3 regions of the Pseudomonas sp. LB3P81 genome follow, and region 2 is predicted to be linked to each of the others. Evidence: predicted binding sites of a transcription regulator. Region 2 holds the regulator's gene; each other region holds the start of a gene.
The links. Region 2 encodes FliA, which starts transcription of late flagellar genes. Its sites were predicted from a motif close to CTAAAGTTTNNNNNNNNNNNGCCGNTAA; they were not measured.

Region 1 (10,502 bases), 2.8 Mb from region 2:
CCCGACCCGTTTTGCCGCCGACAGCGACCTGCCCGACCCTTACGACGGGCTGGTCGATGGTCTCCATGAACATCTTGAAGTCCATGACTGCATAGGCTGCCCGCTGTTTGTCGACGAGCGCCCGTGGGGCTTGCTGACCCTCGATGCGCTCGACCCGGAGCGCTTCGAACCGATCGAACTGGACGCCCTGCAAGCCTTCGCCAGCCTCGCCGCCGCCACGGTCAATGCCGCCGAGCGCATCGAACGGCTGGCCAATCGTGTCGAAGACGAACATCAGCGCGCCGAGGTTTACCGTCAGGCCAGCGGTCAGCAGAACCGCGAGATGATCGGCCAGAGCAAGGCCCACAAACGGCTGGTGGAAGAAATCAGCCTGGTGGGCGGCAGCGACCTGACCGTGTTGATCACCGGGGAAACCGGGGTCGGCAAGGAACTGGTGGCCCAGGCGATTCACGCCGCCTCGCCCCGGGCCGACAAGCCGATCATCAGCCTCAACTGCGCCGCGCTGCCGGACACGCTGGTGGAAAGCGAACTGTTCGGCCATGTGCGCGGCGCCTTTACCGGAGCGACCAGCGATCGCCGTGGCAAGTTCGAACTGGCCAATGGCGGCACGCTGTTTCTCGATGAAGTCGGCGAGCTGTCGCTGACCGTGCAGGCCAAATTGCTGCGCGTGCTGCAAAGCGGTCAGCTGCAGCGGCTGGGTTCGGACAAGGAACATCAGGTCGACGTGCGACTCATCGCAGCGACCAATCGCGACCTCGCCGAAGAAGTGCGCAGTGGCCGTTACCGTGCCGATTTCTATCACCGTTTAAGCGTTTACCCGCTGCTGGTGCCGGCCCTGCGGGATCGCGGGCGGGATGTGCTGCTGCTCAGCGGTTTCTTCCTGGAGCAGAACCGCTCACGCATGGGCCTCAACAGCCTGCGCCTGAACAGCGATGCCCAGGCCGCGTTGCTCGCGTATGACTGGCCGGGTAACGTGCGAGAGCTGGAGCACTTGATTGGTCGCAGCGCGTTGAAAGCGCTGGGTAACTGCAAGGAACGGCCGAAGATTCTAAGCTTGAGTGCGGCGGATCTGGACTTGCCCAATGGCGGCGTAGAAGTGGTGGCCGAACAACCGGCTGCGGCTCCTGTGGCGTTGGTGTCGGGGGATTTGCGTGAGGCGACAGAAAGTTACCAACGGCAATTGATCAGCGCTTGCCTGGAGCGACACCATAACAACTGGGCTAGCGCGGCGCGGGAGCTGGGGCTGGATCGGGCGAATCTTGGGCGGATGGCCAAGCGATTGGGTTTGAAGTAGTACCCCTTGTGGCGAGGGAGCTTGCTCCCGCCGGCCGATCCGCGCTCGGGCGAAGCAGTCGAAAAATGGTAATGCCTGATAGAGGGAGGTGCCAGATTTGGGAGCGCTTCGCACTCCAGCGGGAGCAAGCTCCCTCGCCACAGGGGCTCACTGTTTGACCGCCGAAAGGTATTTGGCCTAAAGCCTGACCCCAACAAGTCGATAACCCGGCATCGATAGCTTTTGGCGACTTTCCATTCGCCCATCACCTTTTTCCACAGAAGGTATTTATGTCCTCCACCAAAGCCCGCGCAGACTCACTTTCGCTTCTGCTGTTTACCTTGCGCAGTGGCAAGCTGATGGCGATCAACCTGCTCAAAGTCAGTGAAATCATCCCCTGCCCGCCGCTGACCAGGCTGCCGGAGTCGCACCCCAACGTCAAAGGCATCGCCACCCTGCGCGGCGCGTCGTTGTCGGTGATCGACCTCAGCCGCGCCATTGGCGAGCGGCCACTGGAAGACCCTAACGGTGGTTGCCTGATCGTCACCGACGTCAGCCGCTCCAAGCAGGGCCTGCACGTTCAGGCCGTGAGCAAGATCGTCCATTGCCTGACTACCGACATCCGTCCACCGCCCTTCGGCTCTGGCGGCGTGCGTTCGTACATTACCGGTGTGACCTCGGTCGACGGCACGCTGGTGCAGGTGCTGGACATTGAAAAAGTCATCCACGGCATCGCCCCGGTGCAGATCGAAATGGCCCCGACCGAACTGAGCATGGAAGACGCCGAAGTACTGGGCAATGCGCGGATTCTGGTGGTCGACGACAGTCAGGTCGCGTTGCAACAATCGGTGCACACCCTGCGCAACCTTGGCCTGCAATGCCACACCGCGCGCAGCGCCAAGGAAGCCATCGACTGCCTGTTGGACCTGCAAGGCACCGCCCAGCAGATCAACCTGATCGTCTCGGACATCGAAATGTCGGAGATGGACGGCTACGCCTTCACCCGCACCTTGCGCGAAACCCCGGATTTCTCGCACCTGTATGTGCTGCTGCACACCTCGCTGGACAGCGCGATGAACAGCGAAAAGGCACGCCTTGCCGGGGCCAATGCAGTGCTGACCAAGTTCTCCTCGCCGGAGCTGACCAAGTGCCTGATCGAAGCGGCCAAGGCGGTCGCCGAACAAGGTCATTGAGTTTGGCCGAGGCCTTTTGTTTTCTGATGCGGCGCAACCTGGCTGAGGTTGCGCCCGCAATCACCTGGCCTCAGGGAATCGTCCTCAGCGAATATCGCCCCGAATTGGCAGAAGACGTTCATCGCCTGATGGCGCTGGGTTACCTGGAGGGTGGCGGTCGCGTGCCGGCGCTGGATACCTGGCAACAGCGATTCGAAACCGATCCCGAGTACGATCCTTCACTGTGCTTCATCGCTCTGGATACCGACGGTATCGTTGGCGTGTGCCAGTGCTGGACGAGTGCCTACATCAAGAATCTGGTGGTGCACCCGCGCGCTCAGGGACGGGGTTTGGGTCGGGCATTGCTGTTGAATGCGTTCAATGTGTTTCAGCACCGCCGCGAAGGGTTTGTGGATTTGAAGGTGCTGGAAGACAACGTTCGGGCGCAGCGGTTGTATGAAAGTGCCGGGATGTATGTGGTCCGCCGGGAGCAGGTGCCGGCCTGACCCACCGCTTTCGCGAGCAAGCCCGCTCCCACAGGTGATCACCGTACCTGTGGGAGCGGGCTTGCTCGCGAAGAGGCCGACACATTCAACCTCATACCGTCAGGCATACTCGGTCCATACATGCCCAAGGATGCCTGAACTATGAAAGCGACCACCCTCACCTTCCTCTGCCTCACCACCCTCGCCACCCAAACCCAAGCCTCCAGTCCTGAAGCCTGGGCCGCCTTCGACAAAGCCATGCTCGCCAGTTGCATCAAGGCCAGCGGCCTGCAAGACGCCTTCCCCGTTGGCAAAGCCGCACAGTTCGACGACCGTGTCGACTACACCGCCGTGCTCCTGCAAGGCCGATACCCTCAAAAACACATGAAAGGCCAGCAAGGCACCGAGCTGTGCCTCTACAACAAAAAAAGCAAAACCGCCTACGTGACCGAATGGGACTCCATTCGCCTACCCGCCAAATCTCAATGAATGGCGCATAACTTGCTTCGACGCACACCTTCGCGGTGGCATTCTGTCGCCGTTTCGAGCCCAGACAGGCGACTGATCCTTCGATGAATACGACGTTTTCCTGCGTAGGTTGTGGCAAATGCTGCCATGACCATCACGTGCCCCTGACCCTGACAGAAGCCCGGATGTGGGCGGCCGACGGCGGCCAGGTGATCGTGCTGGTGGAAGGTTTCCTGGTCAATGGCCTGGGTTTGCCGGTGCAGCAACGCGAACATGCCAAACGCCGTTCGGTGGTGGTTCAAAGCGGCGCCACCGATGCCTGCGTGGCAATCACGTTTGCGGCGTACAACGTCGGGCCCTGCCGGAATCTTGACGAAGACAACCTCTGCAGCATCTACGAGCGCCGGCCGCTGGTGTGCCGTATCTATCCGATGGAAATCAATCCACACATTCCACTCAACAAGGCGATCAAGGACTGTCCGCCTGAGTCGTGGGAAAAAGGCCCGGAGCTGATCGTTGGCGGTGAACTGGCCGATCAGGAACTCGAAGGACTTATCCAGCGCTCCCGTCAGGCGGATCGCGATGACATCCGCACCAAGGATGCGATCTGCGCGTTGCTGGGGATTCGGACTACAGCGCTCAAGGGTGATGGATTCACCGCGTATCTACCGGACATGACCGCGTTTGCCACGGTCATTGATCAGGTGGCGCAACAACCGCTGACGGGTTCGGGCAGTGACTGGCAGTTCCACGTGTCCGGCGACGACATCGCCGGGCAAGTGCTGGCGGCCGGCGCAGAGGTGACCTCCGAGACGCCGCTCAACTACGCGTTCATTTCGTTGCGCGCGGCTTAACGGCGTTCTCGCCAGAACTCCTGCGCCAACTGCCGCAAATCCCCCGCCAGCTCCGCCACGTCCTCGGAGTTGGTCTGGCTTTGCCGGCCCTCGCTCACCGTGACTTCGCAGGCGGAGCGAATGCTGCTGATGTTGCGGTTGATGTCTTCGCTAACGGTGCTCTGCTCTTCCACCGCCGAGGCAATTTGCAGGCTCATTTCGGTGATCTGGTTGACCCGCCGACTGATTGTGTCCAGCGCGTCGGCGGCGCGTCGGGCCTGGTCGACGCTGTTTTGCACCTGCTCACTGCTTTGCTGCATCACCACCACCGCGTCCCGCGTGCCGTTTTGCAGGGTGCTGATCATGCGCTGAATCTCGTTGGTCGATTGCTGGGTGCGCTGGGCCAGGCCCCGCACTTCGTCGGCCACCACCGCAAACCCGCGCCCGGCATCCCCGGCGCGCGCCGCCTCGATGGCCGCGTTGAGGGCCAGCAGATTGGTTTGCTCAGCGATGCTGCGAATCACTTCCAACACTCCGGTAATCTCGCTGCTGTGCCCTTCCAACTGATGAATCACCTCGGTGGCGTGCGCCAGTTCCTCGGCCAGACGCAAGACTGCCTGGCGACTCTCGCTCACCAGCTGATGACCTTCGCGGGTTTCGCTGCCGGCCAGATCGGCCGCCTGGGACGCTTGCTGCGCATGGCTGGCGACCTGAGCCACGCTGGCGGACATCTGATGAATCGCCGCCGCCACCTGATCGGTTTCAGCCTGCTGGCCCAGCGTGCTGCTATGACTGCTTTGCAAGTGGTCGACCAGTTCCGCCGCATGCCCGGCCAGGCGCTGCGACGCATCGTCGATGCGCCCCACCACCGCGCCGGTCTGAGCCTCGAGCATCTGCAGGGCAAACTCGATCTGACCGAACTGATCCCGGCGACCGGTGTAAATAGCCTGACTCAACGGGTTGTCGGCAATCTGCCGGGCGCGCTCGGTCAACGCCTTCAGTGGGCGCAACATCACTCCGGTTCCGAGCGCCGCCAAACCACTGCCCACGACAAACGCCAGTACTCCGAAAACCGCTGACGAAGGGTTCAGCCACGCCTCGACGCCCACCACGCAGGCCAACATCGCGCTGAACAGCGCCGCCACTTTCAAACCCGGTGCGAGCACAGGCAGACGCTGCAACAGCGGCACCCGACCGTCGCGAAGGTGTGTATAGGCTGTTTCCGCGGCTTCGATCTGCCGCGCCGAGGGCCGGGTCCGGACCGACTGATATTCCACGGTCTGACCGTTCTGCGTCACCGGCGTGGCATAGGCGCTCACCCAATAGTGATCGCCATTCTTGCAGCGATTCTTCACCAGCCCCATCCACGAACGGCCACTTTTGAGGGTCTGCCACATATGCGCGAAAGCCGCCGCCGGCATGTCCGGGTGACGCAGCAGGTTGTGCGTCGAGCCCAGCAATTCCTCGCGGCTGTATCCGCAGATTTTGATGAGGTCGTCGTTGGCGTAGGTAATCGCGCTGGTCAGATCAGTGGTCGAGAGGATGTTCGCATCAGCTGCAACGTCGACATTACGGCCGGTCACCGGGAGGTTGATCTTCATGGAAAGCGCGCTCGTTGTAGGGAAGAGTCGGCAGGGCTGCTGACTCTAAGCGCACTGATTCCGCAAACGTTGATCTGGCTCAGGATATGAGCACTTAGCCATCACCGCGATTGAAACCGCGGTCGATGGCCAATGGCGAGGGGTGGAAACTCAGCGCTTGCCCATCGAACGACGGGTGCCGGGAGGCGCTGCGCCGGGGGTCTTGGTGTGGCCGTTCTTGGCGCCGTTCTTGTACCACGGCTGGCTGGCGGTTTTCGCGGCAGCCAATTCACCCGGCTTGAACGGGAACTTGAACGCCGGGATCGCGGCTTTGGTTTCGCTGTCTGCGCTGGAGTCGACGCTGTCTGGCAGGTCAGCCTGGTCGTCGCTCAAGGCGTCGGCAACCGGCGGTTGTGTCGGGGAAGTCATGAAAGCTCCGGGTGATGCAATAGAGTCGGGCCCGGTCAGCGAGCCGCGAAAGGCGGCAGTATACCTTTCCAGGGCCCACTGTAGGAGCGAGCTTGCTCGCGAAAAACGTCCAGGCACCGCGTTCATCCAGACAGCCCGCGTTATCGTTTACGTCCATCGCGAGCAAGCTCGCTCCTACAAACTGACAGCGCCGTCAGTTAGCAGTCACCTTCCTGACCGGCGAACAGGTTTATAAAGGGAGGTATAACCCTGACCAAACTCCGTCCATCCAGCCCCGGCGCCCCACTCGCATGCGAATTCAAAAAAAAACCGCCTTGATCGCCGCCCTTCTGATTGTCCTGGCAGCGCTGGGCGTGTGGTACGCCACCAAACCCGTGACGGCCAAACTCGCCGCGCCCACGGCGATTCCGGTTCGGGTGGTGAACGTCGCCGAAAAAGACGTCCCTCGCTACGTCAGCGGCATCGGCGCGGTATTGTCCCTGCACAGCGTGGTGGTACGCCCGCAGATCGACGGCATCCTCACCAAAATTCTGGTCAAGGAAGGCCAACTGGTCAGCAAAGGTGACTTGCTCGCCACCATCGATGACCGTTCGATCCGCGCCAGCCTCGACCAGGCTCGCGCGCAACTCGGCGAAAGCCAGGCGCAGTTGCAAGTGGCGCTGGTGAACCTCAAGCGCTACAAACTGCTGAGCGTCGACGATGGCGTGTCCAAGCAGACCTACGATCAACAACAAGCGCTGGTCAACCAACTCAAGGCCACCGCCCAAGGCAATCAGGCTTCGATTGATGCCGCGCAAGTGCAGCTTTCCTACACACAGATTCGCTCCCCGGTCACCGGTCGCGTCGGTATTCGCACGGTGGACGAAGGCAACTTCCTGCGCATGACCGACACCCAAGGCTTGTTCACCGTGACGCAGATCGACCCGATCGCCGTGGAGTTTTCCCTGCCGCAGCAGATGCTGCCGACCCTGCAAGGCCTGATCAACGATCCGCAACACGCACAAGTGAAGGCCTACATCGGCGCCGACACCGACGGCGAAACCGGCAACCTGCTGGGCGAGGGTCACCTGACCCTGATCGACAACCAGATCAATGCCAACACCGGCACCATCCGCGCCAAGGCCGAATTCAACAACCCCGGGCAGAAACTCTGGCCGGGCCTGCTGGTGACCGTAAAGATTCAGACAGCATTGGATAAAGACGCGCTGGTGGTGCCGCCCACCGTCGTACAACGTGGCCTCGATCAACACTTCGTGTACCGGGTCAAGGGTGACAAGGTTGAAACCGTCCAGGTGCAGATGGTCTATCAAGGCAGCGGCCAGGACATCATCAAAGGCGTGAAACCGGGCGACGTGCTGGTCAGCGACGGCCAATCAAGGCTCAAACCCGGCTCGACCGTGCAGGTACTGACCGAGCCACCGCAAGTGGTCCAGTCGGAGTCGAAGCCATGAAGGGCCACGGCTCGGTTTCGGCGTGGTGCATCGATCACCCGGTGGCGACGATCCTGCTGACGTTTGCCCTGGTGTTACTCGGCGTCATCGCCTTCCCACGCCTGCCGATTGCACCGCTGCCGGAAGCCGAATTCCCGACTATTCAAGTGGCCGCGCAACTCCCCGGCGCCAGCCCGGAAACCATGGCGTCGTCCGTGGCCACGCCGCTCGAAGTGCAATTCAGCGCCATCCCCGGCGTGACCCAGATGACCTCGAGCAGCGCCCTCGGCTCGACCAACCTGACCCTGCAATTCACCCTCGACAAAAGCATCGACACCGCCGCGCAGGAAGTGCAGGCCGCAATCAACACTGCCGCCGGCAAACTGCCCAAGGACATGCCGAACCTGCCGACGTGGCGCAAGGTCAACCCGGCCGATAGCCCGGTGCTGATTCTGAGCATCAACTCGACCCTGATGCCCGGCCCCGAACTCAGCGATCTGGTGGAAACCCTGCTGTCCCGTCAGATCAGTCAGATCGACGGCGTAGGCCAGATCAACATCACCGGTCAGCAACGTCCGGCGATTCGCGTTCAGGCTTCGGCGGACAAACTCGCGGCCATCGGCCTGACGCTGGCGGACATTCGTCTGGCCATTCAGCAGACCAGCCTCAACCTGGCCAAAGGTGCGTTGTACGGCGAGTCGAGCATCTCGACGCTGTCGACCAACGATCAGTTATTCCATCCCGAGGAATACAGCCAACTCATCGTTTCCTACAAGGACGGTGCGCCGGTTCACCTGAAGGATGTGGCGAAAGTCGTCAATGGTTCGGAAGACGCCTACGTGCAGGCCTGGGCCGGTGACAAGCCCGGGGTGAACCTGGTGATTTTCCGGCAACCGGGCGCCAACATTGTCGAGACCGTGGATCGCATTCAGGCTGCCCTGCCTGGCCTCGAAGCCATGCTGCCGGCCTCGGTGCAGGTCAAAGTGCTGGTTGACCGGACCCAGACTATCCGCGCCTCGCTGCATGAAGTGGAAATCACCTTGCTGATCGCGATCATGCTGGTGGTGGCGGTGATGGCGCTGTTCCTGCGCCAATGGTCGGCGACGCTGATCGTGTCAGCCGTATTGGGCGTTTCGCTGGTCGCCAGTTTCGCCCTGATGTACATCATGGGTTTCAGCCTGAACAACCTGACACTGGTGGCCATCGTGGTGGCCGTGGGGTTTGTGGTCGACGATGCGATTGTGGTGGTGGAAAACATTCACCGTCACCTGGAGGCCGGTGACGGCATGCGCGAAGCGGCGATCAAGGGCGCCGGCGAGATTGGTTTCACCGTGGTCTCGATCAGTTTTTCGCTGGTGGCGGCGTTCATTCCGCTGCTGTTCATGGGCGGCGTGGTCGGGCGACTGTTCAAGGAGTTCGCCCTGACGGCCACTTCTACCATCATGATTTCGGTAGTGGTGTCGCTGACGTTGGCGCCCACGCTTGCGGCTCTGTTCATGCGTGCACCGGTGCATCATGCCCACAGCAAACCCACGTTCGGCGAACGCTTGCTGGCAGGCTATGAAAAAGGCCTGCGCCGCGCCCTCGCCCATCAGAAATTGATGATCGGTGTGTTTGGATTGTCTCTCGTTCTGGCCATCGCCGGTTACATCTTCATTCCGAAAGGTTTCTTCCCGGTCCAGGACACCGGTTTCGTCCTCGGCACCACCGAAGCCGCCGCCGACATTTCCTACGGCGACATGGTGAAAAAACACCTGGCGATGGCCGAAATCGTCGCCGCAGATCCGGCGGTCGCGGCGTTTTCCCACTCCGTGGGTGTGTCCGGCAGTAACCAGACCATCGCCAACGGCCGCTTCTGGATCTCCCTGAAAAAACGCGGCGACCGCGACGTCTCGGCCAGCCAGTTCATCGACCGGATCCGTCCGCAACTGATGAAAGTCCCGGGCATCGTGCTGTACTTGCGCGCCGGTCAGGACATCAATCTCAGCTCCGGCCCGAGCCGCGCGCAGTACCAATACGTGCTCAAAAGCAACGACGGCGCGACCCTCAGCACCTGGACCCAGCGCCTGACGGAAAAACTGCGCGCCAACCCGGCGTTCCGCGACATTTCCAACGACCTGCAACTGGGCGGCAGCATCACGCACATCAACATCGACCGCAGCGCCGCCGCGCGTTTCGGCCTGACCGCCAGTGATGTCGACGAAGCGCTGTACGATGCGTTCGGTCAGCGCCAGATCAACGAATTCCAGACCCAGATCAACCAGTACAACGTGATTCTGGAGCTGGACACCCAGCAACGCGGCAAGGCCGAAAGCCTCAACTATTTCTACCTGCGCTCACCCCTGAGCGGGGAAATGGTGCCGCTGTCGGCGCTGGCGAAATTCGATGCGCCGACGGTGGGTCCATTGTCGATTGCCCACGACGGCATGTTCCCGGCCGCCAACCTGTCGTTCAACCTGGCACCCGGCGTGGCACTGGGCGATGCCGTCATCATGCTCAACCAGGCCAAGGCCGACATCGGCATGCCGGCGGCCATGAGCGGCAACTTCCAGGGCGCGGCCCAGGCGTTCCAGAGCTCATTGGCCAGCCAGCCGTGGCTGATTCTGGCGGCGCTGGTGGCGGTGTACATCATTCTCGGCGTGCTCTACGAGAGCTTCGTCCACCCGCTGACCATCATCTCGACGCTGCCATCAGCGGGGCTCGGCGCGGTGATCATGCTGTGGATCTGCGGGCAGGATTTTTCGATCATGGCGCTGATCGGGTTGGTGCTGTTGATCGGGATCGTGAAGAAGAACGGCATCCTGATGATCGACTTTGCCCTGGAAGCACAGC
Region 2 (10,502 bases):
GATCTTGGTTTTCACCACGTCCATGCCCACGCCACGACCCGACACGTCGGAGATCTCGGTTTTGGTCGAGAAACCCGGGGCGAAAATCAGGTTGAAGCAGTCGGACTCGCTGAGACGGTCCGCCGCATCCTTGTCCATCAAACCTTTCTTGACCGCGATGCCGCGCAACACGTCAGCGTCCATGCCCTTGCCGTCATCGGAGATGGACAGCAGGATGTGGTCGCCTTCCTGTTCGGCGGACAGAATCACTTTGCCACTGCGCGGCTTGCCCATCGCTTCGCGATCGGCCGGCTCTTCGATACCGTGGTCGACCGAGTTGCGCACCAAGTGGACCAGCGGGTCGGCCAGGGCCTCGACGAGGTTCTTGTCGAGGTCGGTTTCTTCGCCGACCAGTTCCAGGTTGATCTCTTTCTTGAGCTGGCGAGCCAGGTCGCGAACCAGACGCGGGAAGCGCCCGAAGACTTTCTTGATCGGCTGCATCCGGGTCTTCATGACCGCGGTTTGCAGGTCGGCCGTGACCACGTCAAGGTTCGACACGGCCTTGGACATGGCTTCATCGGCGCTGTTGGCGCCCAGGCGAACCAAGCGGTTACGCACCAGAACCAATTCGCCGACCATGTTCATGATTTCATCGAGACGCGCGGTGTCGACCCGCACGGTGGTCTCGGCTTCGCTGGCCGGTTTTTCCGCAGGTGGCGCGGCCGGTGCACGGGCAGGTGCAGCGGCGGCAGGCTTCGGTGCAGCGGCGGCAGGCTTCGGTGCTTCGGCTTTTGGCTCGGGCGCCTTGGCGACAGGTGCCGGGGCTTTGGCGACGGGCGCCGCTACCGAAGAAGCGGCAGAACCGGTGCCGACTTCAGTGAACTTGCCTTTACCGTGCAATTCGTCGAGCAGCGATTCGAACTCGTGATCCGAGATCAGATCGCTGCCAGCCGCTTTGGCGATGGGCGCAGCGGCGACCGGGACCGAAGCAATCGCCGATTCCAGCGCGTCGACGGCAAAGTTGCCCTTGCCGTGCAACTGATCGAGCAGGGCTTCGAACTCGTCGTCGGTAATGTCGGAGCTGTCGCCTGGCGCTTTCGGGGCAGCCGGTGCAGCAGGCGCAGCTACCGCGTCGACGGCGAACTGGCCTTTGCCGTGCAGTTGATCGAGCAACGACTCGAATTCTGCATCGGTGATTTCGTCGCTGGCCGCAGCATCGGAAGCTGCAACCGGAGCAGCCGCCGGCGCCTCGGCCTGAGCCTTGACGGCGTTCAGCGAGTCCAGCAGTTGTTCAAATTCGCTATCGGTGATGTCGCCCGAATCGGCTTCGGCAGCCGGTTCTTCCACCACTTCAGCCACAGGCGCGGCTTGATCGGCGGATTGCGGCTCGGCCAGACGGGCCAGGGCTGCAAGCAATTCAGGCGTGGCAGCCGTGATCGGGCTGCGTTCGCGGACTTCGCTGAACATGCTGTTCACCGCGTCCAGCGCTTCGAGAACCACGTCCATCAATTCCGGGTCGACGCGACGCTCACCCTTGCGCAGGATGTCGAACACGTTCTCGGCGATGTGACAGCACTCCACCAGCTCGTTGAGCTGGAGGAAGCCGGCGCCCCCTTTTACAGTGTGAAAACCGCGAAAAATTGCATTGAGCAAGTCCGCATCATCCGGTCGGCTTTCAAGCTCGACCAGTTGTTCGGACAGTTGCTCAAGAATCTCGCCGGCCTCAACCAGGAAATCCTGAAGGATCTCTTCATCGGCGCCGAAGCTCATTAAGGGTGTGCTCCTAACAGGTCTAAAAACCTAAAATACCTAAAATTCTAAAACCCTAGGCTGGATAGCAAATCGTCCACATCGTCCTGACCGGACACAACGTCTTCTCTTTTATCGGCATGAATCTGCGGACCTTCACCCTGAGAGAGATGTTTTTGCGGATCTTTTTCAGCAAGCATCGCTTCACGGTCATGTTCGATGCCCGCAAAGCGGTCCACGTGACTGGCCATGAGCACGAGCTTGAGCAGGTTGCTTTCAACTTCAGTGACCAATTGGGTCACACGCTTGATCACTTGACCTGTGAGGTCCTGGTAATCCTGAGCGAGCAGAATGTCGTTGAGGTTGCTCGACACCGCGCGGTTGTCCACGCTGCTGCGTGTCAGGAAACCGTCGACACGCCGTGCCAGTTCGCGGAACTCCTCAGCCCCGACCTCGCGACGCATGAACCGCCCCCAGTCCGTGCTCAGCGCCTGGGCTTCATTGCTCAGGCTGTTGACCAGCGGCGTGGAGTTTTCGACCAGATCCATGGTGCGGTTGGCAGCAGCCTCGGTCAGTTTCACAACGTAACCCAGACGCTCGGTGGCATCCGTGATCTGCGACACTTCCTCGGCTTGCGGCATGTGCGGGTCAATCTGGAAATTGACGATCGCGCTGTGCAGCTCGCGGGTGAGCTTGCCCACTTCCTGATACAGGCCGCGGTCACGGGTCTGATTGAGCTCATGGATCAGTTGTACAGCGTCGCCGAACTTGCCTTTTTCAAGGCTTTCGACCAGTTCGACCGCGTGTTTTTTCAGGGTCGATTCAAAATTGCCCTGTGAAGATTCTTTTTGGTCCATAGCTCCCCCGTGGCGCAGTTTCTCAACCGATGCGTTCGAAAATCTTCTCGATTTTTTCTTTCAACGCCTGGGCCGTGAAGGGTTTGACCACATAGCCGTTAACACCGGCCTGGGCCGCTTCGATGATCTGCTCGCGCTTGGCTTCAGCGGTCACCATCAGCACCGGCAGGTGCTTGAGCTTTTCATCGGCGCGCACGTGACGCAGCAGATCGATACCGGTCATGCCAGGCATGTTCCAGTCCGTTACCAGAAAGTCGATGCTTCCGCTGTTGAGAACCGGAATGGCAGTAGTGCCATCGTCGGCCTCGACCGTGTTGGTGAACCCAAGGTCACGCAACAGGTTTTTTATGATCCGCCGCATCGTTGAGAAGTCATCAACGATGAGGATTTTCATGTTCTTGTCCAATTCGACCTCCAAGCAGTCTTAAACGCGCCCAGCACCTGGACGCGCCATTTCAATCAATCCGGCAAAGCACTCAATGACTGTCTGGAGCACAACAGATCGAAACCGGCGCAGTTCAACACCACACCAGCCACGTTCGCAGTGTCCCCACACTGCCTTCAGCGCGCTCGCCACTCCCCCAAACGCCCCCGCAAACGGGCCGCGCACTGGCTGTGTAACTGGCTGACCCGAGATTCGCTGACCCCCAGGACCTCACCGATTTCCTTGAGATTCAACTCTTCGTCGTAGTACAGCGCCAACACCAGTCGCTCACGCTCCGGCAAATTGGCAATCGCGTCCGCCAGCGCCGCCTGGAAGCGTTCATCTTCCAGATCGCGTGACGGCTCGAGATGAGCACTCGCGCCATCCTCGTGCAGCCCTTCGTGTTCGCCGTCCTGCAACAGATCGTCGAAACTGAATAACCGGCTGCCCAGGGTGTCGTTCAAAATCCCGTAGTAATCGTCGAGACTCAATTGGAGTTCGGCCGCAACTTCGTGATCTTTAGCGTCACGACCGGTTTTAGCTTCAATCGAGCGAATTGCGTCGCTGACCATGCGGGTATTGCGGTGGACCGAACGTGGCGCCCAGTCCCCCTTGCGGACTTCATCGAGCATCGCGCCGCGGATTCGAATGCCCGCGTAAGTCTCGAAACTCGCGCCTTTGCTGGCGTCGTATTTGGTCGATACTTCAAGCAGGCCGATCATGCCGGCCTGGATCAGGTCTTCGACCTGGACACTGGCCGGCAAACGCGCCAGCAAGTGGTAAGCAATGCGTTTGACCAGTGGCGCGTAACGCTCGATCAGCTCGTACTGCGCGTCACGCGCCGACTTCTTGTAAAGATTGTAACCGCTGGCTGTCATAGCACGGGTCCTGCCGTTTGTTGCACGAGGCGCTCGACGAAAAACTCCAGGTGCCCACGCGGGTTGGCGGGCAGCGGCCAGGTATCGACCTTTTGTGCGATGGCCTTGAAGGCCAGGGAGCACTTGGAACGCGGGAAAGCTTCATAAACCGCACGCTGCTTCTGAACGGCCTTGCGCACGCTTTCGTCGTACGGCACCGCACCGACGTATTGTAAGGCGACGTCGAGGAAGCGATCCGTGACTTTGGTCAACTTGGCGAACAGGTTGCGACCTTCCTGCGGGCTCTGGGCCATGTTGGCCAGAACGCGGAAGCGGTTCATGCCGTAGTCGCGGTTAAGCAGTTTGATCAGTGCGTAGGCGTCGGTGATCGAGGTCGGCTCGTCGCAGACCACCAGCAAGACTTCCTGCGCGGCGCGAACGAAACTGACGACCGACTCACCAATACCCGCAGCGGTGTCGATCACCAGGACGTCGAGGTTATCGCCGATATCGCTGAACGCCTGGATCAGGCCGGCATGCTGCGCCGGGCTCAGATGCACCATGCTCTGAGTGCCGGACGCCGCCGGGACGATGCGGATGCCACCGGGCCCCTGCAACAACACGTCGCGCAGCTCACAGCGGCCTTCGATCACGTCGGCCAGGGTACGTTTGGGTGTCAGTCCCAGCAGGACGTCGACATTCGCCAGCCCCAGATCGGCGTCCAGCAGCATGACGCGCCGGCCGAGCTCAGCTAGAGCCAGGGACAAGTTCACTGACACATTAGTCTTCCCGACGCCACCTTTGCCGCCGGTCACCGCGATCACCTGTACGGGATGCATGCTGCCCATGTTATTTCTTTACCTTGTCTTGCATAGACGGAGGCCACATTACTGGCTGCGCGTTCATCAACTGAACAATGCATGGCAGACCATCGATGTAGGTACAAAAACTATTCATTGTCACCTCAGCCGACCTGCTTGGTCGGACTGTGGTAAATGTCAGCGAACATGTCAGCCATGGCTTCCTCGCTGGGTTCTTCCTGCATTTGCACACTGACGGCGCGGCTGACCAACTGATGACGACGCGGCAGATGCAAATCATCCGGAATCCGAGGTCCATCGGTCAGGTAAGCCACCGGCAACTCATGACTGATTGCCAGGCTCAACACCTCGCCCAGGCTTGCCGTCTCATCCAGTTTAGTCAGGATGCAGCCAGCGAGCCCGCAGCGCTTGTAACTGTGATAAGCGGCGGTTAAAACCTGTTTCTGGCTGGTGGTTGCCAGAACCAGATAATTTTTTGATTTGATACCACGACCGGCCAGGCTTTCGAGCTGCATGCGCAGTGCCGGATCGCTGGCCTGAAGGCCTGCGGTATCGATCAGCACCACGCGTTTGCGCAGCAAAGGGTCCAGCGCCTGCACCAGGGACTGGCCCGGATCGACGTGCGTTACCGACACGTTGAGGATCCGGCCGAGCGTTTTGAGTTGTTCCTGAGCGCCGATGCGGTAGCTGTCCATGCTCACCAGCGCGATGTTTTGCGCACCATACTTGAGCACGTAACGGGCCGCGAGCTTGGCCAGGGTGGTGGTCTTGCCCATGCCGGCAGGACCGACCATGGCAATTACACCACCCTCTTCCAGCGGCTCGACTTCCGGTGTGGCGATCATCCGCGCCAGGTGCGCCAGCAACATGCGCCAGGCCTGACGAGGTTCTTCAATGTCGGTAATCATTTCCAGCAGATCGCGGGACAACGGTCCGGACAAACCGATGCGCTGCAGGCGACGCCAAAGGTTGGCCTGGGCCGGACGGCTGCCTTGCAGCTGGTTCCAGGCCAGGGAGCCGAGTTGTACTTCCATCAGCTCGCGCAGGCTGTTGAGCTCGGAACGCATCGAGTCGAAAGCCCGCGGATCGACACCGCCTGCGGCTGGCGCAGGGGCCGGCGCTGCACGACGGGGTTCGGTGTAAGTCGGTTCGATCAGCGGTTCGGCGGCAGTCAGCGGCAGACCGGCGAACAACTGGCGATTGGTGGCCTTGTCGCTCTCGCCTTCGCTACGCAGGCTCAGTTCGGCCTGGGCGGTCACGATCCGCGACTGGGTCTTGCGCAGCTCGTCCTCGAGTTCCATGTTCGGAACACGCGGGGCCAGCGCCGACAGTTTGTAATCGAGGGCGGCCGTCAGCTCCACACCACCGGCGATCCGGCGGTTGCCAATGATGGCGGCATCAGCGCCCAGCTCATCACGAACCAGCTTCATGGCCTGACGCATATCGGCGGCGAAAAAACGCTTAACTTGCATAAACCACTACCTCAGCCGTTGGGCCCTACAGTCGCAACGATGGTCACTTGCTTGTTGTCAGGGATTTCCTGGTAAGCCAACACATGCAAACCCGGGACTGCCAGTCGGCCAAATCGCGACAGCATCGCGCGAACCGGACCGGCCACCAGCAGAATCACCGGTTGACCTTGCATTTCCTGACGCTGCGCCGCTTCGATCAACGAGCGTTGCAGTTTTTCGGCCATGCTTGGCTCCAGCAGAACGCCCTCTTCCGAGCCTTGTCCTGCCTTCTGAAGACTATTGAGCAATATTTGTTCCAACCTTGGCTCAAGAGTAATAACTGGCAGCTCCGACTCAGTCCCTACAATGCTTTGGACGATTGCACGGGATACGCCGACGCGCACCGCGGCCACCAGCGCGGCAGTATCTTGACTCTTGGCGGCATTGTTCGCGATCGCCTCGGCGATGCTGCGAATGTCCCGCACGGGCACCTGTTCGGCCAGCAACGCCTGGAGAACCTTGAGCAGCTGCGACAACGACACCACGCCAGGCACCAGCTCCTCGGCCAGTTTCGGCGAGCTTTTGGCCAGCAATTGCATGAGTTGCTGCACTTCTTCGTGACCGATCAGCTCACTGGAGTGTTTGTACAGAATCTGGTTCAAGTGGGTTGCCACTACTGTACTGGCATCGACCACGGTGTAACCGAGGGATTGCGCCTGCGCACGCTGGCTGATTTCGATCCAGACCGCTTCCAGCCCGAAAGCCGGATCTTTGGCGGTAATCCCGTTGAGCGAACCGTAGACCTGACCCGGGTTAATCGCCAGCTCCCGATCCGGATAAATCTCCGCTTCGGCCAGGATCACCCCCATCAGGGTCAGTCGATAAGCACTTGGCGCGAGGTCGAGGTTGTCACGGATATGCACAGTCGGCATCAGGAAACCCAGATCCTGGGACAGCTTCTTGCGCACGCCCTTGATCCGCGCCAGCAACTGACCACCCTGATTGCGATCCACCAGCGGAATCAGGCGATAACCGACTTCCAGGCCAATCATGTCGATCGGGGTCACATCGTCCCAGCCAAGCTCCTTGGTTTCCTGCGCGCGAGCCGGCGATGGCAGCAATTCCTGCTGACGCTTGACCTCTTGCAAGGCCTGAACCTTGACGACGTTCTGCTTCTTCCAGAACAGGTACGCGCCACCGGCCGCGAGGGCCGCCATGCTCAGAAAGGAGAAGTGCGGCATGCCGGGCACCAGGCCCATCACCGCCATCAAACCCGCCGCGACAGCCAGCGCCTTGGGCGAGGCGAACATCTGGCGATTGATCTGCTTGCCCATGTCTTCCGAACCGGAAGCACGGGTCACCATGATCGCGGCGGCAGTGGACAACAGCAGTGATGGCAATTGCGCCACCAAACCGTCACCGATGGTCAGCAGCGCGTAAACCTTGCCGGCATCGCCGAAGGTCATGCCGTGCTGGAAGATACCGACCGCCATACCGCCGATCAGGTTGATGAACAGAATCAGCAAACCGGCGATGGCGTCACCGCGCACGAATTTGCTGGCACCGTCCATGGAACCATAGAACTCGGCCTCCTGGGCCACTTCCATCCGGCGCAATTTGGCCTGGTTCTGATCGATCAGGCCGGCGTTCAAATCGGCGTCGATCGCCATTTGTTTACCGGGCATTGCATCGAGGGTGAAACGCGCGCTCACCTCGGAAATCCGCCCGGCGCCCTTGGTCACCACGACAAAGTTGATGATCATCAAAATCGCGAAGACCACGATACCGACCACGTAGTTACCGCCGATCACCACCTCGCCAAAGGCCTGGATCACCTTACCGGCAGCGGCATGGCCGTCCTGGCCATGGAGCATCACCACTCGCGTGGAGGCCACGTTCAGCGCCAGCCGCAACAACGTTGCCACCAGCAAAATGGTCGGGAACACCGCGAAATCCAGCGGCCGCAAGGCGTAGACGCAGACCAGCAACACGACAATCGACAGCGCAATGTTGAATGTGAAGAACACGTCCAGCAGGAACGGCGGCACCGGCAGCATCATCATGGCCAGCATGACCAGCAGCAACAGCGGCACACCCAAATTACCCCGACTCAGGTCGGCGACGTTAGTGCGGGCACTGTTGAGTAACTGAGAGCGATCCACCGATTTTCCCCGTTCCTTTAAAGCAAACTTTTGACGCCCGAAGCAGGCGCAGAGCGGGTACTGCAAGAAGCCTTCCAACTTTTGCGGGGGGGTTGGAACAGGGGGGGGGTATCGAGGGAGATTTGTGTTGCCTGATCTGGCCGCTTCGCGAGCAGGCTCCCACCATGATCCAGGCTCACCGCGAAATCAGCGTTCGACACACATTCACTGTGGGAGCGAGCCTGCTCGCGAAGAGGCCAGAACTGCCAGCGCACTTCTGAAGAATCGCGCCGCTGATCTGACTTAGGCGAGGAGCTAATCGAACGGACCAACGTCAGCGAACCTATCAGTTCTGCTAGTACCCACGCCATGCGCTACCGCCGATACTGAACGCCTGCACTTCGGACCTACGGAGCATTCATTCATGCAATCGCCGGGCGAAACCCTGCTCTGCCAATATCGCTACGACGCCCTCGACCGGCTGGTCGCCAACGCGCTGCCGAACGAGCCAGAGCGCCAGCGGTTCTATTGCAAAAGCCGTTTGGCCACGGAAATCGAGGGCGCCATCCATTACTCCATCGTTCAAAGCGGCGACCAATTGCTTGCGCAACAACGGATAGAGGGAGGCGCTCACGAGACTTCACTGCTGGCCACCGATGAGCAGCGTTCGGTGTTGCGGACACTCAACGCAAACCAACCACCACAGCCTCTGGTTTACTCACCCTATGGCTACTATCCGTATTTGAATGCATTACTCAGTCTGCTCGGCTTCAACGGTGAAGGAGCGGACCCGGTGACGGGGTGTTATTTGCTGGGGAATGGGCATCGGGCATTTAATCCGGTGTTGATGCGATTTAATAGCCCGGATAGTTTGAGTCCGTTTAGCAAAGGCGGGATGAATTCTTATGGGTATTGCCTGGGAGACCCGATAAACAGAAGAGATCCTAATGGGCGATTTTCCATTATGAAACTGTTTAATTATATTCGCCCTAGAAAAATACCCTTCAAAGTTACTGGTTATCATCATGAATATAAAATACGCCCTGAAATCTCCACCCAAAAAGCCTTGAGCGCGCGCAACGAGATATACCAACTACAAAAAGAAATCGGCCGCCACGGCAACCATTTAGATAAAGTCTACGATATGGATTACAAAGCCATTACCCACACCGGCAACGCTTCGACGAACAATTCCAGCCTGCAACAGGCTGCAGCCAACTGGGTCCCCCTGCAACAATTTTACGATGCCCCCGCGCCTGTGCAAAAACTAACCCTCAACCACAGAACAGCGGAATACGACTCAACATTTAAAGCTGTACTTAACAATCTAGGCTTTGAAAAAAATGGAACTCGCCAATTATACAAAAACAATTTGCTCGGACTCAAACCGGAACACCTCAAAAAGTCACCTGGACTCTACGGGAGACTTGAAAATGAATATTTAGAGCATTTGATAACTGCCAATACTCGCAATATCAATAGTCTAATAAATCAACGCGACAAAATATTTCGCCAGCACTTTATTGATATCCACTCTTAAAAAAAGGGGGCCGATTTAATTACCAAACTTCCGCTGGGGCTCGGGAGGATTTGTTGGGGGGGATTAGGTTTGTCTGGGCAGACCTCTATCGCGAGCAGGCTCGCTCACAATGATCGAAGCCAACCGGAAAATCAGCGTTCGACACACAACCAATGTGGGAGTGAGCCTGCTCGCGAAGAGGCCACCCGCGACAGCACAAAACTCAGGAATCGCGCCGCAGGTCCGGCGGAATTGGCAAATCATCCTTGAGCGGCTCGGGACGCTTGCCCTTGCCGGCACGGTGCTGGCGGATCTGGTAAACGTAGGCAAGCACCTGCGCGACGGCAAGATACAGCCCGCCAGGAATTTCCTGCTCCAGCTCGGTGGAGTAATAGATCGAACGCGCCAGGGCCGGCGACTCCAGCAGCAACACTTCATTGGCCACAGCGATTTCGCGGATTTTCAGGGCCACGAAGTCACTACCCTTGGCCAGCAGCACTGGCGCACTGCCTTTTTCCGGATCGTACTTGAGCGCCACGGCGTAGTGAGTCGGGTTGGTGATCACCACGTCGGCCTCGGGAATCGCGGCCATCATCCGCCGCTGAGACATCTCGCGCTGCAACTGGCGAATCCGCTGCTTGACCTCCGGTTTCCCCTCCTGATCCTTGTGCTCGTCGCGCACTTCCTGCTTGGTCATCAGCAGT
Region 3 (10,502 bases), 3.3 Mb from region 2:
AACGTGATCGACATCAACTACTACTCGGTGCCACAAGCGAAGAACTCCAACTTCAAACACCGTCCGGTCGGCCTGGGCATCATGGGCTTCCAGGACGCTCTGTACCTGCAGCACATTCCTTACGGTTCAGACGCGGCTGTCGAGTTCGCCGACAAGTCGATGGAAGCGGTCAGCTACTACGCGATCCAGGCGTCCTGCGACCTGGCCGACGAGCGCGGCGCGTACGAGACGTTCCAGGGTTCGCTGTGGTCCAAGGGCATCCTGCCGCTGGATTCGCAACAGATCCTGATCGAGCAACGTGGCCAGAAGTACATCGACGTTGACCTGAACGAATCCCTGGACTGGGCACCGGTTCGCGCCCGTGTACAGAAAGGCATTCGTAACTCCAACATCATGGCCATCGCACCGACCGCGACCATCGCCAACATCACCGGCGTCTCGCAGTCGATCGAACCGACCTACCAGAACCTCTATGTGAAATCGAACCTGTCGGGCGAATTCACCGTGATCAACCCGTACCTGGTTCGCGACCTGAAGGCTCGCGGTCTGTGGGACGCGGTCATGATTAACGACCTGAAGTACTACGACGGTTCGGTGCAGCAGATCGAGCGCATCCCGCAAGAACTCAAAGAGCTCTACGCGACCGCGTTCGAAGTGGACACCAAATGGATCGTCGACGCGGCCAGCCGTCGTCAGAAGTGGATCGACCAGGCTCAGTCGCTGAACCTTTACATCGCCGGCGCATCGGGCAAAAAACTGGACGTGACCTACCGCATGGCCTGGTACCGTGGTTTGAAAACCACTTACTACCTCCGTGCCCTGGCCGCGACCAGCACCGAGAAGTCGACCATCAACACCGGCAAGCTGAACGCTGTTTCCAGCGGCGGCAACCACGGTGAAGATTCGGTTCTGGCGGCTCCTGCCGGTCCAGCTCCAGTGCCGAAGGCTTGCGCCATCGACGAGCCGGATTGCGAAGCTTGCCAATAAGCTGAGCCGGTAGGCGCTGAAAGGCGCTTACCCGAAAACCCCCGATCGGTCCTCTGGATTGGTCGGGGGTTTTCTTTTGCCCCTTTCAGATCAAAAGATCGCAGCCTCGTTTCACTCGACAGCTCCTACAAGGGATCGCATCTCAAGGTAGGAGCTGTCGAGTGAAACGAGGCTGCGATCTTTTGATCTGTATCTGACAGCCACAAAAAAAACCCTCTTGCGAGGGGTTCTTTGTGCAGCAATCAGCCAACCAGCATCAAGTCATCTGAATGATGGTCTGCATGATGGTGCTCTGGGTCGAGATGGTCTTGGCGTTCGCCTGGTAGTTGCTCTGCGCCTTGATCAGGTCGACCAGTTCGCTGGTCAGGTTGACGTTGGACTCTTCCAGAGAGTTGGAGTGGATCTCGCCCAAGGTACCAGTGTTCGGAGCATCGTAACCCGGGATACCCGACGAGTAGGTTTCTTTCCAACTGGTGCCGCCTACAGGCTGCAAACCTTGTTCGTTGGTGAAGCTGGCGAGCGAGATCTGGCCGATAGCCTTGGTCTGGCTGTTGCTGAAGTTGGCGAGCATCACACCGCTGGTGTCGATGGTCAGGTTGGTGATCTGGCCCGTGGCGTAACCGTTCTGCGTAGGAATCGAACGCGCGGTGTCGGCGTTGAACTGCGTGGTATTGCTCATGGAGACGGTCACACCGGCCGGGTCGGCGGCGGCGCCGTTGGCTGCCCACACGCCATTGGTCACCTTACCGGGAATCCAGCCGGTGACCTTCAGGTCAGGGCTGACGATCGGCACCGGGAGGGCTGGAGTGGTCACCGAAACCAGCTTGCCCGAGGTGTCGAACACCATGGTCGAAGCGACCGGTGGGGAAGCTGCAAGAGTAGGGTCGCTGCCATCCGGATTGCGACCATCGATCAGCGTGTAGGTATCCCAGGTGTTCGCGCCAGTCTTGACCATGTATTGATCCATGGTGTGCTGGTTACCCTGAGTGTCGTAAATCGGGGTGCTGAACTGCTTGGTAAAAGTATCCGACTTCGCCGGGTCGAACTTGTTGGCGGGAAGTGTCTGGTCGATGATCGGCGCCGTGGAATTCAGGTTGATCGTCGACGAAACCATGGTGGTGGTTTTCGGTGCCAGGTTCGAGGTGTCGATGCGCAGGTCGGTCAACACACCGTTGACGATCTTGCCATTGGCATCCACACCGTAACCCTGCAGACGCGCAGAGCCATCGGTGTTGGTGACGTAACCGTCCTTGTCGACCTTGAACGTACCGGCACGGGTGTAGGACATTGAGCCGTTGCTGTTCAGCACGAAGAAGCCGGAACCGTTGATACCCATGTCCAGCACGTTGCCGGTGTTGTTGACGTCACCCTGGGTGAACTGCTGGGAAACGTTGGCCAGGCGCACGCCGTTACCGACGGTCTTGCTGCCGGAACCCAGCTTGGTGGCCGAGTAAACGTCTTCGAATTCCGTACGGGACGATTTGAAACCGGTGGTCGCAACGTTGGCGATGTTGTTGCCGGTCACGTCCAGTTGTTTGTTGGCTGCATAGAGACCGCTAAGGCCGATATTGAAAGACATATTCCACTCCTTTGTGCCGTGTTAGTCGGCTCTACATACCAATGGTTTGTACTTTGGACAGGGCGATGCTGCCCGCCCCGGCGAGGTTGAGCATCAACTCACCGCCGGTCTGGCTGATGGTCACGCTGTTGACGGTCGCCGGCAGGTACGTCACCAGCGAAGTCGCCTTGCCGTCGTAGGTCGCGGTGGCGCCAAAGGTGTATGTACCCGCCTTGGCCACTTCGCCTGCATCGTTCTTGCCGTCCCAGATGAAGCTGGCGTTGCCGGCTTTCTGGCTGCCCAGGTCGATGGTGCGGATGACCTTGCCATCGGCATCAGTGACCTTGAGCTTGACCGGGTCGGCCGACGCGGGTACGGCGATTGTCCCGTTGAAGCTCTTGGCGGTATCGACCACGGCCTTGTCGCCCGGCGCGATGACCGAACGCCCCACCAGCGACGAAGCCTGCAAGGCCTGGGACGAGTTGTAGTTGCTGGCCAGGCCACTCACGGTGGTGTTGAGCGTGGTGATGCCTTCCAGACTGCTGAACTGCGCCAACTGAGCAACGAACTCGCTGTTGTCCTGCGGTTCCAGCGGGTTCTGGTTCTTCAGCTGTGTCACCAGCAGTTGCATGAACGCGTCCTTGCCCAGGGACTTTTTGCCGGTGGCGCTGTTCGTCGCGGACGTCAGGCCGTCGGCACTGGCGCTGGTCTTGACCGAAGAGTTGGCCAGGATGTCTTTGAGGCTAATGCCGCTGGTGGTATCGGTAACACTCATCTGAGTCGCCCCTTATCATCACTGACCGAGGGTCAGGACCTTCTGCATCATGGTTTTGGCGGTGTTCATCATTTCGGCGTTGGTCTGGAACGAACGGCTCGCGGAAATCATGTCGGCCATTTCTTCGACCACGTTGACGTTCGGGTAGTAGACGTAACCCTTGGCGTCAGCCGCCGGATGGTTCGGTTCGTAGCGGGCTTCCAGGCTGCTCTGGTCTTCGACCACGCCCAGCACCTGCACGCCCTGGCCTGCGGCGTCCTGGTTCTGGAACAGCGAATCGCTGCCGCCGCTCTGGCCACCCTGGAACATGGTGGCGAACACCGGGTGACGGGCGCGGTAGGTCTGGTCGATGCTCGACGAAACGGTTTCGGCGTTGGCGATGTTACTGGCGACGGTGTTCAGGCGAGTGGTCTGGGCACTCATGCCGCTACCGGCGATATTGAAAACACTGGCTAGAGACATGACTTACTCTCCACGCAGGGCGGATATCAGCCCTTTGAATTTGCTGTTGAGCAGGGTGAAGCTGGCCTGGAAGTTGACCGCGTTTTCCGCGTAGTTCGACTGTTCCAGCTGAGCGTCCACGGTGTTCTGGTCGATCGACGGTTGCATCGGCGTGCGATACAGCAGCGACTCGTCACCATTGCCCAGGCCTTCTGCTTCGATATGACGGCTGTTGGTCATGTTCAAGGCGAAAGTGCCGTTTTTGGTTTTCTCGCTCTGCTCGGCGAGCACTTTCGAGAAGTCCAGATCCCGAGCCTTGTAGTTCGGGGTGTCGGCGTTGGTAATGTTGTTGGCCAGAACTTCGGCACGCTGAGCGCGGAAGCCCAGGGCTTGTTCGTGGATACCGAGCGCTTTATCGAAGCTGATGCTCATGTCGGGAAACCTTCGGGTGACCTGATTTTTCGTACGATGAACTTAGCAAGCGGCGTGCCAATTCAGAAAACCCCATAAACCGGGGCTTTGCGGGCAGGGGCAATGCGGCAATGCCAGAAAAGCGGCAACGGGTTTCCGCCGCCTGCCGCTTTTCTGCCGCTTTCCTGAATCGCGCGCCGCCCCTGTAGGAGCTGCCGCAGGCCGCGATCTTTTGATCCTGTTTTTCAAGATCAAGATCAAAAGATCGCAGCCTGCGGCAGCTCCTACGTGATGCAAAAGCGGCAGGCATAAAAAAGGGAGCCCTGAAGGACTCCCGTTTTTATGCCTGCCGCTTTTGCATCACTTCGCCTGGTAAATAATCCCCGGGCTGCACTGGACCATCTGGTAATGATCCGGCAAACCGTTCAGCGCTTCCGATGCGCCAAGGAACAGATAACCGCCCGGCTTCAGCGTGCTGTGGATGCGCAACAGGATGTCCTTCTTCACCTCGGCGGAGAAGTAGATCAGTACGTTGCGGCAGAACACGATGTCGAACTTGCCAAGGCTCGCGTAGCTGTCCAGCAGGTTGAAGGAGCGAAACTCCACCCGGCTCTTGATCGGCGCCTTGATGGCCCAGCGCCCCGGCCCTTTTGGGTCGAAGTAACGCTGCAGGCGCTCGGGCGACAGACCGCGGCCGATGGCCAGGCTGTCGTACTCGCCGGTCTTGCAGTTGGTCAGCATGGTACCGGACAAATCAGTGGCGACGATCTGCACGCCCATCTTCAACTGGCCCATGTTGACCCGCTCGAACTCGTCGATGGACATCGACAGCGAATACGGCTCCTGCCCCGACGAGCAGGCCGCCGACCAGATCCGCAGACGCTGGCCGGGAGCTGCCTTGATGGACTCGGGCAGCACCTTGTTCTTCAAGACTTCAAACGGATATGTGTCACGAAACCACAGGGTTTCGTTGGTCGTCATGGCATCCACCACCATCTCGCGCAAACCGCTGCGCGGCTGGGTCTGGATGCGCTGGACCAGCTCACCCAGGGACTTGATGCCTTGCTGTTCCATCAGTTTGTTGAGACGGCTCGAGACCAGGTACTGCTTGTTTTCACCGAGCAAAATGCCACAGGCTTTTTCCAGGAAGACCCGGAACTGTTCGAAATCCAAATTACCCGTAGACAATGATGCCGCCTCTTAAATCGTGTTAACCGCCAGGGGCAGAAGGCCCCTAGCTGATGTCTGCTGCTTTGATCCGGTCGACTACCCGGGATGCCAGGTCATCAGGACGGAATTTGGCCAGGAAGTCATCGGCACCGACTTTCTTGACCATCGCCTGATTGAACACACCCGACAACGAAGTATGCAGGATGATATGAAGCTTTTGCATGCGAGGGTCGTTGCGGATTTCGGCCGTCAGGGTGTACCCGTCCATTTCCGGCATCTCGATGTCGGAAATCATCATCAGGAACTCTTCTTCCGGCTTCTTGCCCTCGTCGACCAGTTTGCGCAGGTAATCCAGCGCTTGCCGACCGTCGTTCAACGCCTCCACTTCAACACCGATCGTTTGCAGGCAGCGCGTGACCTGCTTGCGCGCCACCGACGAGTCATCGACCGTCAGTACCCGCAGCGACAGCGCCTTGTGCTGCGTCTCGACATCGACCACGCCGACGGAAATCGCTTCCGGTGTCGGCGCCACTTCAGCCAGGACCTTCTCGACGTCGATGATTTCGACTAACTGATTGTCGACCCGAGTCACAGCCGTCAAGTAATGATCGCGCCCGGTGCCCTTGGGAGGCGGATGAATCTCCTCCCAGTTCATGTTGACGATGCGTTCCACCGAGCGCACCAGGAAACCCTGGGTCTTGGTGTTGTACTCCGTGATGATCACGAAGGGATTGCTTTGATCTTTAAGCGCCCCGGAACCGGTCGCCATTGCCAGATCAAGGATCGGAATGGTCGCTCCCCGGATATTTGCTACACCGCACACGACAGGACTGGACTTGGGCATCAGGGTCAGCTTGGGGCATTGCAGCACCTCACGAACCTTGAACACGTTGATCCCATACAGCTGCTGGCCGTCAAGACGGAACAACAACAGCTCCAGGCGATTCTGCCCTACCAGTTGCGTGCGCTGGTTTACCGAATCCATTACACCAGCCATGCCCAGACTCCTACACCAACGCTAAGTGTGTTGCGACGCACATTCATCACTAAACGGCACGGCGCTTGCTTTTTAACCCTTATGAACACAGAACTGACATTTTTTCGACGCCTGACATCACCCTTCCGCAGATTGCTCTGTGCGATGTCGGCCGTTTGCCTGTTCAACGCTGGCAACCCTGCCCTTGCTGACGCGGTTACCTTGCCTGACATGCTTATCGGCGTCACCCAGGGCTTTCTTGAATTCACCGTTGAAGACTATTTGGCGACCAGTCAAACGGAAGGTCGCTACGAAATCCAGGTCAACCAGCTCGATCCGCGACTGCGCATGCCCATGTGCGACAAGGAATTGACAGCCAGCCTCGAGAGCCCGGCCAAGCCGCTGGGCCGGGTTACGGTCAAGGTTCGCTGTGAGGGAAGCTCCCCCTGGACGGTCTTCGTACCCGCTCAAGTCCGCCTGTTTCGCGACGTCGTGACCACCACCCGGCCCCTGCGCCGCACCGACATTGTCGAGCCCGCTGACGTGCTCTTGCGCGAACGCGATATCAGCCTGATCAACCAGGGTTACCTGACGACCCTCGACCAGGCGATCGGCCAGCGACTTACCCGACCAATGGTCGCCGATCAGGTGATTACCCTCGTTCACCTCGAACAGGCGGAAGTCATTCGCAAAGGCGATCAGGTCGTGATCACCGCCCGCAGTGGTACGCTCAGCGTGCGAATGCCCGGCGAAGCGTTGTCCAACGGCGGTATGAGCGAGCAGATTCGCGTGAAAAACCTCAATTCCAGGCGGGTCATCAAGGCGCAAGTCACCGCGCCGGGCCAGGTGGAAGTGTCTATGTGAGATCCCTGTTCTGAAGATGTGGCGTTGCCTGAGGCTGTTCCCTAAACTGTGCCGCATGCGGAAGAAGTGCTGGCGCATGCAGGCTCATTGATAAATGGGTCTAAAGTTTTCACAGGGATAGCCGAAAACATGGCAAGCGTCCAAATACTCAGAGGTTTTTTACCATGGTCATCGATTTCAGCCGTTTTAACAGTTCCTCGTCACTTACGGGCAGTACACGTACCAGCGCTGCCAAGGAAACCGCCGAAGCCGGCAAATCCGCGCCGCTGAATACCCCGGCCGAACAGGCCAGTACCGTCAAAAGCGGGGAATCGGTACACCTCAGCCATGAGGCTCAACAGTTGCAACAGGTCACTGACAAGCTGCGCGATCAGCCTGCCGTCGACAAAGCCCGCGTGGCCGAGTTGAAAGCAGCGATTGCCGATGGCAGCTACAAAGTCGACAGCAGCCGTGTAGCCAGCAAACTGCTCAACTTCGAAGCCCAGCGCTAGGCCACGGCCCGCGCCAGGCTTTTGGACGCTTAAACCCCAAGGCCAGCCATGCACGACACTAATTTACTGCAACTGATCACCGACGACTTTGCTCCAGCGCAACACTTGCTGGAGTTACTGCAAACCGAGTCCCTCGCCTTGCACGGTCGTGACATGCCTCTGCTGGAAGAAATTCTGGCGCAGAAACAGGCATTGATCATTCAGCTCGAACAGCATGGCCGCAAGCGCAGTGAAATCCTCGCCAGTCTCAATCTGCCGGTCAATCGCAACGGTCTGGAGCAACTGGCCAGCCATTCGAGCATTGGCGAAGAGTTGCTGGCGCAGAGCGATGTACTGACCGATCTTCTGGCTCAATGCCAGGCGGCGAACGGCAATAATGGCCAGTCGATCCTGGTCCAGCAGGCTGCCACGGCCAATCAGTTGAAAATCCTCACCGGCGGCGAACCGCCGGCACTTTATGATGCCCGCGGATCAACCGCCAAGCTTGCGAAGCCGCGCCCGCTCAGTCAGGCTTGAGCCTGCAAATGACCACGCCCTATCAAGACTCGCAACATGCTGGCAATATGCTGGCCAGCCGTAGTCATATTTTGTCTGGAGATTGATGAACCGTGTCCAATGCCTTAAACGCGGAAGATGCCCCGCAGCCACCCAAGGTGCTTACCACGCCTTTGGAAATCTCCGGCAACCTGCGCCAACTGCAAGACAGCCATGACCCGCTGATCATCACGTTCCATGAGCGCACTCAGCGCTTCCAGAGCTATCTGGTGGACGTGAACCGTGAAAGTCGCACCATCGCGCTCGACGAAATGATCCCGCGTGACGGCGAACGCTTCCTGCTGGCCGGCGAACCGTTCAGGGTCGAAGGCTTTCACGAAGGCGTGCGCATTGCCTGGGAAAGCAACGGTCAATTGACCATCGACGAATCCGGTGACAGTCGCTGCTATCGCGGCCCCCTGCCGGATGAAGTGGTCTATCACCAGCGCCGCAATGCCTTCCGCGCAGCCTTGAAGCTGGCGCAACTGGTCAACGTCGATCTGGACGGTGAAAAGCTCAAGGCACCGATCAGCGGCAAGTTGCTGGATATTTCCGCCACCGGCTGCAAGTTGCGCTTCGACGGCGACATTACCGGCAGCCTGCAACTGGGTCAGGTCTACGACCGCTTCGCCGCCGCCCTGCCCTTCGGCAAAATGACGGCACCGGTCGAACTGCGCTACCTGCACTTCGAAGAAAGAATCTCCACCACCTTCGCCGGCATACGCTTTCATAACATGAGCGGATTGGTGCAACGTCAGGTCGAACGGTTCGTCTATCAGCTTCAGCGTGAAGCACGGCGCTTCGACAAAGACGACATGTAATACGAGCGTCAATAAAAAACGGGCAGTCCCTTGCGGTGACTGCCCGTTTTTTATGCCTCCGGTTTTAAGGCCTGGCTTCGGTGAAGCTTTGCTCGCGCCCCGTGTCAGGATCTTCTGGAGGCGACGTTTTTTCTGTCTCCGCCTCCGGCTCAGGACTTGGCTCAGGGTTGATCGGGTTGTGCATCTGATCCTGCACCACTTGTTCATCGACCCGTGGATCAAGGCAAGCCACCAGCGGCGAACTCGACATGCTGTCCGGCATGGCGACGTGATGCAGCGGCGCGTCGTCCACCTGATGCAGGTTGGTCACCGCTTTCGGGCGGATTCGCCACACCAGCACCAACGCGAAGAAACTGAAGAAGGCATAGAGCATCTGGCTGCCGAACATCTTCATCAGCACCCCGGCGACCAACGGCCCGATACTGGCGCCGACGCCGTAGGTCACCAGCAACATGGCCGTCAGTGACACTCGCCGATCAGCCTCGACGTGGTCATTGGAAAACGCGACCGCCAGTGGATACAGGCAGAATTTCACCAGCGAGCAGATAAAACCGGTGACGAACAACACCTGCAGCGGCGCCTGCTGCATGATCGCCAGCGGCAATGCGGCAACCGCCAGCACCAGTGCAAAACAGCGGATCAGCAGTGCCCGGTCATAACGGTCGGACAACCAGCCCAACGGCCACTGCACCAGCAGGCCGGCAAAAATGCAGCTACCCATGAACAGACCGACCTGCTCCGTGGACAACCCTTGCTGCGAGGCATACAGCGGCGCCAGACCGTAGAACGAACCGATGATCAGTCCCGCCCCCAGCACCGTACTCAACGACTGCGGTACGCGTTTGATGAAGAATCGCGGCTCCATCGGCGCGGGGTGGAGCGCCGCCGGGTGAATCCGCCGGGTCAGGGCCACCGGCACCAGGCACAGGGCAAAGCACAGGGCGACCAGCATCAACAGCTCCAGACCGAGCGCCGGGTGCATGACCAGAATCAGTTGACCCAGCACCAGCCCCAGATAGGACGCGATCATGTAACCGCTGAACACCGTCCCGCGTTGCGAGGCTTCGGCCTGCTCATTGAGCCAGCTTTCGATGACCATGTACTGGCACATCATGCCGAGGCCGACGATGACCCGAAGGAATATCCAGGCAGGCAACCAGTCCACCAGACCATGGCCCAGCACCGCCGCGCCGACAATCCCGGCGCAGGCCGAATAGGCCCGGATATGCCCGACCCGGGCAATCAACCGGTGACCGATCTTGCCGCCCAGCACCAGGCCGAAATAGTTGGCCGCCATCAACGCACCGACCCACAGGCTGTCGACATGGTCGGCCGCCAGGCGCAAGCCCAGGTAAGTACTCAGCAAGCCCGAGCCGATCAACATCATCAGCGAGGCAAAATACAGCGCTCGAAAGGGTTTCCAGATTTGGCGCATCGGCGTTCCGAGCGGCTCCTTGCGGTGAGAAACGGGCTA

Region 1: the regulator FliA is predicted to act here: its motif matches at 1,472-1,499, upstream of ACYZTL_RS20845 (chemotaxis protein CheW).
Region 3: the regulator FliA is predicted to act here: its motif matches at 7,283-7,310, upstream of flgM (flagellar biosynthesis anti-sigma factor FlgM).

The regions. Positions count from the first base shown of each region.
Region 1 covers NZ_JBUBVG010000001.1:4,484,724-4,495,225, reverse strand. The annotation lists gene norR (nitric oxide reductase transcriptional regulator NorR) at 1-1,294, shown strand, start outside; gene ACYZTL_RS20845 (chemotaxis protein CheW) at 1,564-2,466, shown strand; gene ACYZTL_RS20840 (GNAT family N-acetyltransferase) at 2,493-2,951, shown strand; gene ACYZTL_RS20835 (hypothetical protein) at 3,093-3,419, shown strand; gene ACYZTL_RS20830 (YkgJ family cysteine cluster protein) at 3,503-4,252, shown strand; gene ACYZTL_RS20825 (methyl-accepting chemotaxis protein) at 4,249-5,355, opposite strand; partial or broken gene ACYZTL_RS20820 (PAS domain-containing protein) at 5,551-5,832, opposite strand; gene ACYZTL_RS20815 (hypothetical protein) at 5,983-6,240, opposite strand; gene ACYZTL_RS20810 (efflux RND transporter periplasmic adaptor subunit) at 6,531-7,691, shown strand; gene ACYZTL_RS20805 (multidrug efflux RND transporter permease subunit) at 7,688-10,502, shown strand, end outside.
Region 2 covers NZ_JBUBVG010000001.1:1,703,854-1,714,355, forward strand. The annotation lists gene ACYZTL_RS07870 (chemotaxis protein CheA) at 1-1,749, opposite strand, end outside; gene ACYZTL_RS07875 (protein phosphatase CheZ) at 1,797-2,585, opposite strand; gene ACYZTL_RS07880 (chemotaxis response regulator CheY) at 2,608-2,979, opposite strand; gene fliA (RNA polymerase sigma factor FliA) at 3,147-3,887, opposite strand; gene fleN (flagellar synthesis regulator FleN) at 3,884-4,714, opposite strand; gene flhF (flagellar biosynthesis protein FlhF) at 4,831-6,159, opposite strand; gene flhA (flagellar biosynthesis protein FlhA) at 6,171-8,300, opposite strand; gene ACYZTL_RS07905 (RHS repeat-associated core domain-containing protein) at 8,704-9,819, shown strand; gene flhB (flagellar biosynthesis protein FlhB) at 10,022-10,502, opposite strand, start outside.
Region 3 covers NZ_JBUBVG010000001.1:4,961,967-4,972,468, reverse strand. The annotation lists gene ACYZTL_RS23135 (ribonucleoside-diphosphate reductase subunit alpha) at 1-987, shown strand, start outside; gene flgE (flagellar hook protein FlgE) at 1,244-2,566, opposite strand; gene flgD (flagellar hook assembly protein FlgD) at 2,598-3,320, opposite strand; gene flgC (flagellar basal body rod protein FlgC) at 3,339-3,782, opposite strand; gene flgB (flagellar basal body rod protein FlgB) at 3,786-4,193, opposite strand; gene cheR (protein-glutamate O-methyltransferase CheR) at 4,533-5,360, opposite strand; gene ACYZTL_RS23105 (chemotaxis protein CheV) at 5,407-6,339, opposite strand; gene flgA (flagellar basal body P-ring formation chaperone FlgA) at 6,421-7,182, shown strand; gene flgM (flagellar biosynthesis anti-sigma factor FlgM) at 7,347-7,673, shown strand; gene ACYZTL_RS23090 (flagella synthesis protein FlgN) at 7,722-8,189, shown strand; gene ACYZTL_RS23085 (flagellar brake protein) at 8,282-9,028, shown strand; gene ACYZTL_RS23080 (MFS transporter) at 9,093-10,463, opposite strand.